DNA from 4 places in the Virgibacillus sp. JSM 102003 genome. Region 1 is predicted to be linked to each of the others. Evidence: predicted binding sites of a transcription regulator. Region 1 holds the regulator's gene; each other region holds the start of a gene.
What was found. Region 1 encodes Rex, which represses fermentation and respiration genes when NADH is low (regulators of the CRP and FNR family bind a similar motif). Its sites were predicted from a motif close to TTGTGAAATATTTCACAA; they were not measured.

Region 1 (2,206 bases):
TACCCGCCTTCATCATCAAACGCCTGTTGTTTTTTGTCATAATCAAGCAGAAGCTGTTCATAGTTTGCATCAGAAAGCGTTGCAGATCGTTCCATTTCTTTTTCCAGACTGCGAAGTTCTTGCTCCTTAATAAGCAAGTGTTCAAAGACTTCTACCATTTCATTCCAGATGGTCTTGTCAGATTCAAGTCCAGTGTGCTGTGACAGATAGCCTGTAGTCAGGTCTTTTGGTTTAAACAATTCACCTTCATCATGAGAAAGTTCACCAGCCATTATTTTTAATAATGTTGATTTGCCTGCACCATTTCTGCCAACAATCGCTATACGATCTTTATCTTTTATTTCAATCTTTATATTTGATAGAATTTCATCTGCTCCAAATGATTTGGACAGACCATTCATTTGCATAATAATCATTTCGTTCACCTCATCCTATACAAGTGTATCGTATAATGAATTGACTGAGCAATCATATTGTGAAATAAATCACGACGTATCTGTTTTTTTCTGATAGAATGGGTCTTAATAAGACTTAGCTTGGAGTTGAGAAGATGGCGGATTTTACTCATTTTAATGAACAAGGCAGAGCAAAAATGGTTGATATTAGTGAAAAAAGTGAAACCGAACGGACAGCAACTGCTATTTCAAGCGTTCAAGTAACCAAGGAAATTTATCAAAAGATAACCACGAACAAGATAAACAAGGGAGACGTGCTGTCGGTTGCTCAAGTTGCCGGAATAATGGCTGCCAAAAAAACATCTGACTGGATACCGATGTGCCATCCCTTACAATTAAAAGGAATTGATATTTCGTTTGATTGGGAGACTGATAACGATACATATGTCCTGCAGATACAGGCATTCGTCAAAACCAAAGGAAGTACAGGTGTTGAAATGGAAGCATTAACAGCTGCTTCTGCTACGGCACTTACGATATATGATATGTGTAAAGCAATTGATAAAGGGATGGTAATCGGTCCAACATATGTACTGTCGAAAAAAGGCGGTAAGTCAGGAGATTACTATCGTGAAGATCAGGGGGAGTAATGATGGAGCGAAATCAAATTCCACAGGCGACGGCTAAGCGGCTGCCATTGTATTACAGGTTTTTGAATAATTTAAATCACCAAGGGAAAAAACGCGTATCATCAAAAGAACTGAGTGAGGCAGTAAAGGTAGACTCTGCTACGATCAGAAGAGACTTTTCCTATTTTGGTGCATTGGGGAAAAAAGGGTATGGCTATAATGTCGAATATTTGCTTGGATTTTTCCGAAAGACATTGGACCAGGATGAGGTTACTGAAGTCGCACTTATTGGTGTAGGAAATCTCGGGACTGCTTTTTTACATTATAATTTTATGAAAAATAATAATACAAAAATAGTAAAGGCTTTTGATACCAATGCTGAAAAGATTGGAACAGATATTGGCGGAGTGCCGATATACCATATTGAAGACCTGGAGGAGAACATGAAAGGGGTAAGTGTGGCAATTTTAACTGTACCAGCGAATGAAGCACAAACCATTACAAACAGACTTGTTGATCATGGCGTTTCCGGGATACTTAATTTTACTCCTGCAAGAATTACGGTTCCTGAGAAAATTCGTGTTCATCATATTGATTTAGCAGTAGAATTACAATCGTTAGTCTACTTCTTAAAACATTATCCATTGGATTAGAATTAAAATTCAGGTCCATTAACTTCAGTTACTGGAGGCAATTTGCAATGCGAAGGATAGATTCTAAATGGCTTGTAGTAATGTCAGTATTGTTTGGAACGTTTACCGTAATTTTAAATAACAGCATGCTAAACCCAACGTTGCCAACCTTTATGCGATTATTTGAAGTTGATGCTGTAGCGGTTAGTTGGCTGCTGACGATTTTCATGGTATCGATGGGAATGACAATGCCACTAACAGGTTACTTGGGTGACCGTTTCGGGAAAAAGCGTATTTACATAATAGGGCTAATCATATTTATGATTGGCTCGATATCAGGGGCTTTATCGTCTGATTTAGGTATGATGATTGTATCAAGAGCTATTCAGGGTACTGCTGGTGGCCTAATGATGCCAATAGCGATGGCACTAATCTTTAACGCATTTCCCAAAAATGAACGAGGTCTCGCCGTTGGTATTTATGGTGTTGCAGCAATGGTAGCACCTGCAATTGGACCAACCGTTGGCGGAGTCGTTATCGAGTTTCTTGC
Region 2 (2,206 bases), on a different contig from region 1:
AAATATGTGTGCCATGACGGTACATGCGGTGTTTGGCTAAGTCAACAATTGGTTCCATTTCGTAGTCTGTCAGATCTTTAAATAATGGAACTTTTTGTAATAGTTCCTGAATGGATTGAGTATTCACAGTCATGCTCCTTTCCACAAACTAACACTTATATACATTCTAACACGTTATATGGGTACTTATAATCAGCAAATGTGAAAACTTTTTGAGCGCGTGATAAATATCATGCCAAGGTGTGTTCTCACTCACAACGAAGACTAGAATTTACCGTTATGATGTAGTTGGTTAAAGGTTATCAAATTCCAATTTAAGGGGGAAATAAAATGAATGATACGCAGTTTGCAGTGAAAATTCACGCACCGGAAATCGAACCAAGGTTTAGACATCAGAAGATATTTGAAGTATTTGATGAGCTGAAATCAGGAGAGTTTATGCAGCTTTCCAATGATCATAATCCAAAACCGCTTCACTATCAGTTCATGATTGAACGTGAAGATACATTTACGTGGGAATACTTAGAAGAAGGACCATCACTCTGGCGTGTAGCAATTGGTAAACAGTAAATGAATTGAGCCCTTGGTGATCATTCCAAGGGTTTTAATTTGCAGGTAAGAATGTATAATTACTTTTTTACTGCATAAGTGTAACGAAGGCAATTCGCCCAAAGGCTTGCACTCCAGAGTATAAGGGGGTTTAAGAAAGCAAAATACACTTTCATAAGAATCCCTTAAACGAATACCAAGTTTTCTAATGGCGATTTTATGACATTTGCATATTAGTGAGAAATGTCACATCTGGTCATGAGGAAAATAGGTAAGCTAAATGCAGCAACTAATTTAGGAGGTGTAACATGTTTCCACAAGATTACAATGAAAACCCGTTTATCGTTATTTGGGAATTGACACGTGCCTGTGAATTGAAATGTCTGCATTGCAGGGCAGAAGCACAATACCATCGGCACCCGCTGGAATTAACGTTTGAAGAAGGTAAAAAATTAATTGATGACATATATGAAATGAATAATCCGATGCTTGTTTTTACTGGCGGTGACCCATTAATGCGTCCGGATGTCTTTGATATCGCTGAATATGCGGTGAAAAAAGGTGTGCGTGTTTCGATGACACCATCAGCAACACCCAATGTAACAAAAGAAGCAATGGAAAAGGCAAAAAATGTTGGTCTGGCAAGATGGGCATTTTCCATTGATGGACATTGTGCAGAGGTTCATGATCATTTCCGCGGTACGTCAGGTTCGTTCGATTTAACGATGAATGCGATAAACTACTTACATGAGCTGGAAATGCCCCTCCAAATAAATACGGTTATTTCAAGATATAATGTCGACTATTTGGATGAAATGGCCGAGATGGTGGAGAAATTAGGTTGTGTGCTTTGGAGTGTATTTTTCCTTGTGCCAACTGGTCGCGGGAAAGAAAGTGATATGATTTCACCTGCTGAGCATGAGAAAGTTTTACGGTGGCTTTATAAACTGTCAAAACGTGTTCCATACGATATAAAAACAACCGCAGCACAGCATTATCGTCGTGTTGTTATTCAAGGAAAAATGCGCGAGAATAAAGATCATGATGATGCGATTCGTTATGAAGATGCATTAATGAGTGGCAAAACAGGTCAAATTGATGGGCTCGGCCGTGCACCTAAAGGGGTCAATGATGGGAACGGATTTGTGTTTATTTCACATACAGGAGATGTTCTTCCAAGTGGCTTGTTACCGATAAAAGCCGGAAATGTACGGGAGACCCCACTTGCAACGATTTACCGCGAGTCAGAGGTATTTCAAAATTTGCGTGACCCAGATAAATATAAAGGAAAATGTGGGGTATGTGAGTTCCGCCATGTATGTGGCGGGTCAAGATCAAGGGCATACAACATTACCGGTGATTACATGGAGAGTGAGCCATATTGTGTTTATATTCCAAAAACAATGCGGAAAAAGAAGAAACAAGTTAACTAAACCACTAAAACTTCTAGCAGGTGATGGCTAGAAGTTTTTTCTTTTATGATGAAATTGAAAGGCATGTACTATTTTTATAATCGGCCGGGCCAGTAACTGGGCACTTCCAACAATAAATAAAATGGCACCTGCAGTTTTTAAAGGTTCAAAAAGAAAAAACACACTTCCAATCAAGAACCAAAGTCCAAGTGTGAAGTCATTCAATAAACTGATCAATCGATATT
Region 3 (2,206 bases), on a different contig from region 1:
ATATTATTTTCCATTGCAATTTTCCATATCAAATCATTTTTCTTTATTTGATGCTTGATTGGTGTGTATCCTGGCATTTTAATACTTTGTCCCACCAATAATTGATTTGCATTGACCTGTGGATTCGATTGTTTAATTAATATGAGTGGAATATCGAATAATTGGCTATAATACCATAACGAATCATTTGGTCGGATGAATACTTCCATATACATTCGCTCCTCGATTTATTGAATAATAAATAATATGTATAAAAGCCTAACTATGTGTTTAATTAGCTTGAAAGAATAGATAAGTTTCTGTAATATTATTGTATGAATAAATATTTTTGCCTTTAATTTAAGGAGGAGTTTTACTTGGCATTTATTATTACATCACCTTGTAAGGATGAAAAATCAGGCGAATGTGTCGAAGTTTGCCCTGTTGATTGTATAGAAGAAGGAAAAGATATGTTCTTCATCGACCCGGATATATGTATTGATTGTGGAGCTTGTGAAGCGGTTTGTCCGGTTGAAGCTATATATATGGAAGATGAAGTTCCAGAAGAGGAAAATGAATACATCGCTTTAAATCGTAAATTCTTTGAAGATCAACAATAAATTATTAGCCGCTACTCATAAGAGAGCGGCTTTATTTTATAATGAAGCTTTTATAATCCTTATTATCCTTTAATGTTTCTACATTCATATCATCAATACGAATGAATTGATTATTACTATCTTCCAACGCTTTCAAGAATGTATCTACACTACTCTTATTACCCTCAACCTCCAATTCAACAGTACCATCAGGCTGATTTTGAACCCATCCAGTTAAATTATATTTTATCGCTATTTGCTGTGTAGTATATCTGAAACCAACTCCCTGAACTCGTCCACTCACAGTCACATGTACAAGCATTATAGTCCCTCCTTTACATTAAATTCCCTTTTTGCATATTTTTTACATAACTGTAACAACATAATGGAATATATTCATTCGCAACTATCTATTCACAACTTATTACTAACAACTAGACGAATTTTGGAAAAATTGATTCATCGCCATACCCTAATGGTGGAATTCTTAGTTGCGCTCATGCAGTCAGAAAGTATTATATTATTATTATCTGCAAAAACAATATTTATGTGACAATTATCACATAAATCCAAATTTTCGACACAATTTATTGTCCAGCTAATTGATACATGATATGCTGATTTTAATAGATGGAATAAGTTTCTATCTGAAATTATAAACGATAAAATAATAAATTTCACGCAAAGAGGTGATTATTTTATGTCTGGTCCAGCATTAAAACATGTCGATAGTCATAAAGCCATTCATGAAGCAGCATTAAACGAAGCAATTGAAATGACGAATTTCCTTGATAAGCTGGTTAACGATAATCATACAAAAAAGGCGTTGGAACTTGCTTATGTGATTGTCGAACAATGGGAAACAAGAACACTTCGACATGCTGAAGCTGAAGAAGAAGGATTGTATAAGGAATTAGTAGAAGAGAAGCCTGAACTAAATGAGGATATTGTTGCATTAACCAGGGATCATAATTTGTTAAGGATCATAATCAATGATATTAAGTCCATCCTCAAAAATGATGGAATAAACGATGAGGTGGTCCAAAAATTTCAATCATTAATTATCGTTGATGAACTTCATAACCAAAAGGAAATGGAAGTACTTCCAGAACATTAATCATAGATCATATAAAATCTTTAGAGGTGAGTTGATATGGAATCAGAACAGATCCAGAACGAACACGAACAATTCTTAAGAGTTGCTTTACCGGATGTATACAGTTTTTTAATGGAAGAAGTGGAAAAGCATTATAATATACACCCTTATGATATCCAGGCACACGTCATCAAAGATACAGAACAATACCAACTCATTTTTTATTATGGAGAAGGCTTCGCTCACCAAAAATCGAAATCTTTTTCACATGATGCTGTTGAAAAAATGGATGAAGAAATAACAGACTTTTCAAAAGAACTTGGAGAAGCCTGCAAAGAAGTTATGATAGCAGATTATTTTAAAATGATGAAGATGTAATAACTTCAGCGAGAAAAGGGGAATTTAGATGTTGTTTGAAGACGGTGCTAGTTATGTTCAGGATCGAGAAGACTTAATTGCAATACTTAAGATGCGATTTGGCGAAATACCACCAAAAGTTATCGAAGAGATTTATGCAATTGAGAAATATGAC
Region 4 (2,206 bases), on a different contig from region 1:
AAAACAAGAATTAATAAAATACCGTGTGCTGTTAATACTTGATAATAATTCAACCATGTCGGCAATTCCAGAAGACCTGCCCTCTGAAGTCCCTGTACTAGTCCTAAAATCCCGCCAATAAGCAAAGTAATAAAGGCTACTGATAAATATGATTTCGATATTTTTGCATCCAGAGGATTTACGCCTAATCCTTTATTCGCCTTCTCGCGAAATGTTTCTCTTACTGATTGTTCCATTTGACTTTACCTCCTTTACTTCACCGTGATTGTCGTGGACATTAGCTGATGCCCCGCACCGCAATATTCATTACATAACACTAGATACTCGCCTGGTTCCTCAAATGTGTGTGTTATTTTCTGGATGTGACCCGGCATTACCATCGCATTAATATTTGTTCCAGCAACCTGAAAACCATGTACAACATCTTTTGATGTCATCGTAAATGTCACCTCTGCTCCAGCTGGAACTTCAATATCACTAGGGTTAAAGCCAAATGCTTGTAATGTCATAATAACTTCATATTCGTTTTCTCCAACCTTTTTTACACCAGGCTCATCAAATGGAGCTGTCTGATCTACTTGTTCAGGATCAATCGTATCCTTGTTACTTGGTGGCCCCATACCTAACGCGAATGTTTGATAACCAACTACTACCATAAATAAAATTAAAATACCGGCGCTTAATCCAAGCCAAATTTCTTCTAATCGATGCATATCATTTCCCTCCTATACTCTGGACATATATAGCCAAAAGACTCCTACCCACATAACAACGATGACTCCTAAGACAAATAACACGGAGATCATCGTACCTTTTAATGATTTTTCTTCTTTATTTTCGACTGGAGTACTCGTTTTTGCTGCTTCCATCACAAATCCCCTCCTTGTAAACTATCTTTCTACTACATCTTATTTTTTTACCTGAATTACTGAAGTGAACTAAATCACACGCAAATGTGATTTTAGTTACAGGCAAATTCCCGGTGATTATTTACCGCGAATTCGAATAAAATTAAAGAGCCAAACCCCTTCTATAACAGGGTTTGGCTCTTTAAATGTAACCATTATAATTTGTAACCGCTTCGTCACATTTTCGGAAATTATATTTATTAAAAAACGTTAAAAGGATTCCTAATAAAGGATTTATGTTTTATTAACTTCTAATAAGAGCTGCTTAGAAAAGAAATAAAGGTATGTCTCTTTTACTTGCTCATACCAAATATGTTCAATCGCATGTTTGTACAAATTCATTTGTACTTCATATCGGTCTAATAGTTTATCTTTTACGCGATCCGTTACTTCCTCGGTAATTGCGTCCGTCTTATAGTCAAGAATGATCCATCCATCCTCTTTTGGTATAACACAGTCAATTACACCTTGCACCAATACTTGTTCATCCGTATCATTAGTCCAATTTGCATAGACTTTTTTTGCAGAAAGCGAAATACTGAATGGTATTTCACGATAGATAACCGCAGAATCCATCATTAATTGCGCAATTGGTGTCGTAAAAAACTGTTCAACAGCATCAATATTAATCACTTCTGCTTCCTGCTTTGTCAGGATTTCCCGTTCAGCCAAATGTTCTACAAAATCTTCTATTTCAGATGCGTTCATTGGCCGCGTCATTGGTATATGCTGCATGACGGTATGCATTGCGGTACCACGCTCTGCTGCTGTTATGGGTTTTTGTTTTTGCATAAATGCAGGACGCTTTACGATTGGTGCATGAAACGTTTGAATGAGCTGATCACCGCTGTATTCATCCTTAATCTCACGCTGCCGTTTAATTTCTGTTACGGTTTGTTTAGCACGGTAAGTTGCAGCTTCAAGATATGGATACGTATAGGAAAGGCGGTCGTTAACCGCTTCATCCAGTCCATTGTCATCCAAATCAAGCTTCTGCCACTTCACAATATTTTCCTTACGTTCCAGGTCAGCTTCCGTAACTGTTTCGTCCAAATTAGTTAATGAACTTCCGTGAACAATCGAAACATTCCATTCTGACGGATCAACTTGTATCTCATCCAATACTGCATCGTCAATATCCATCGTCCGCAGTACATCATTCTGTTTGTGACGGATTAAAGCAGGACCCACCCAATCAAGGTACGTTTTCGATTCGATCCTGTAATGTGCTGGAAGAATCCATTCGGAATGATCAATCATTTTCTCCCATTTCTGCTGTTTCTTCTCAAACGATGCAA

Region 2: a site for Rex is predicted at 784-801, ahead of ACE1TG_RS17560 (TIGR04053 family radical SAM/SPASM domain-containing protein). Genes of this name have one in related genera too.
Region 3: a site for Rex is predicted at 1,126-1,143, ahead of ACE1TG_RS14400 (hemerythrin domain-containing protein). Genes of this name have one in related genera too.
Region 4: a site for Rex is predicted at 932-949, ahead of ACE1TG_RS04045 (cytochrome c oxidase subunit 2A). Genes of this name have one in related genera too.

Annotation. Positions count from the first base shown of each region.
Region 1 is NZ_JBHFQH010000009.1:171,312-173,517, reverse strand. It holds gene ACE1TG_RS11870 (ABC-F family ATP-binding cassette domain-containing protein) at 1-416, opposite strand, end outside; gene moaC (cyclic pyranopterin monophosphate synthase MoaC) at 551-1,045, shown strand; gene ACE1TG_RS11860 (redox-sensing transcriptional repressor Rex) at 1,048-1,677, shown strand; gene ACE1TG_RS11855 (MDR family MFS transporter) at 1,725-2,206, shown strand, end outside.
Region 2 is NZ_JBHFQH010000019.1:21,068-23,273, forward strand. It holds gene ACE1TG_RS17550 (Crp/Fnr family transcriptional regulator) at 1-133, opposite strand, end outside; gene ACE1TG_RS17555 (DUF2249 domain-containing protein) at 331-570, shown strand; gene ACE1TG_RS17560 (TIGR04053 family radical SAM/SPASM domain-containing protein) at 858-1,982, shown strand; gene ACE1TG_RS17565 (YrhK family protein) at 2,010-2,206, opposite strand, start outside.
Region 3 is NZ_JBHFQH010000013.1:53,454-55,659, reverse strand. It holds gene ACE1TG_RS14415 (M14 family metallopeptidase) at 1-209, opposite strand, end outside; gene ACE1TG_RS14410 (DUF362 domain-containing protein) at 357-599, shown strand; gene ACE1TG_RS14405 (acylphosphatase) at 631-900, opposite strand; gene ACE1TG_RS14400 (hemerythrin domain-containing protein) at 1,279-1,695, shown strand; gene ACE1TG_RS14395 (hypothetical protein) at 1,732-2,052, shown strand; gene ACE1TG_RS14390 (hypothetical protein) at 2,081-2,206, shown strand, end outside.
Region 4 is NZ_JBHFQH010000002.1:316,047-318,252, reverse strand. It holds gene ACE1TG_RS04055 (cbb3-type cytochrome c oxidase subunit I) at 1-236, opposite strand, end outside; gene ACE1TG_RS04050 (cytochrome c oxidase subunit II) at 252-713, opposite strand; gene ACE1TG_RS04045 (cytochrome c oxidase subunit 2A) at 726-869, opposite strand; gene addA (helicase-exonuclease AddAB subunit AddA) at 1,143-2,206, opposite strand, start outside.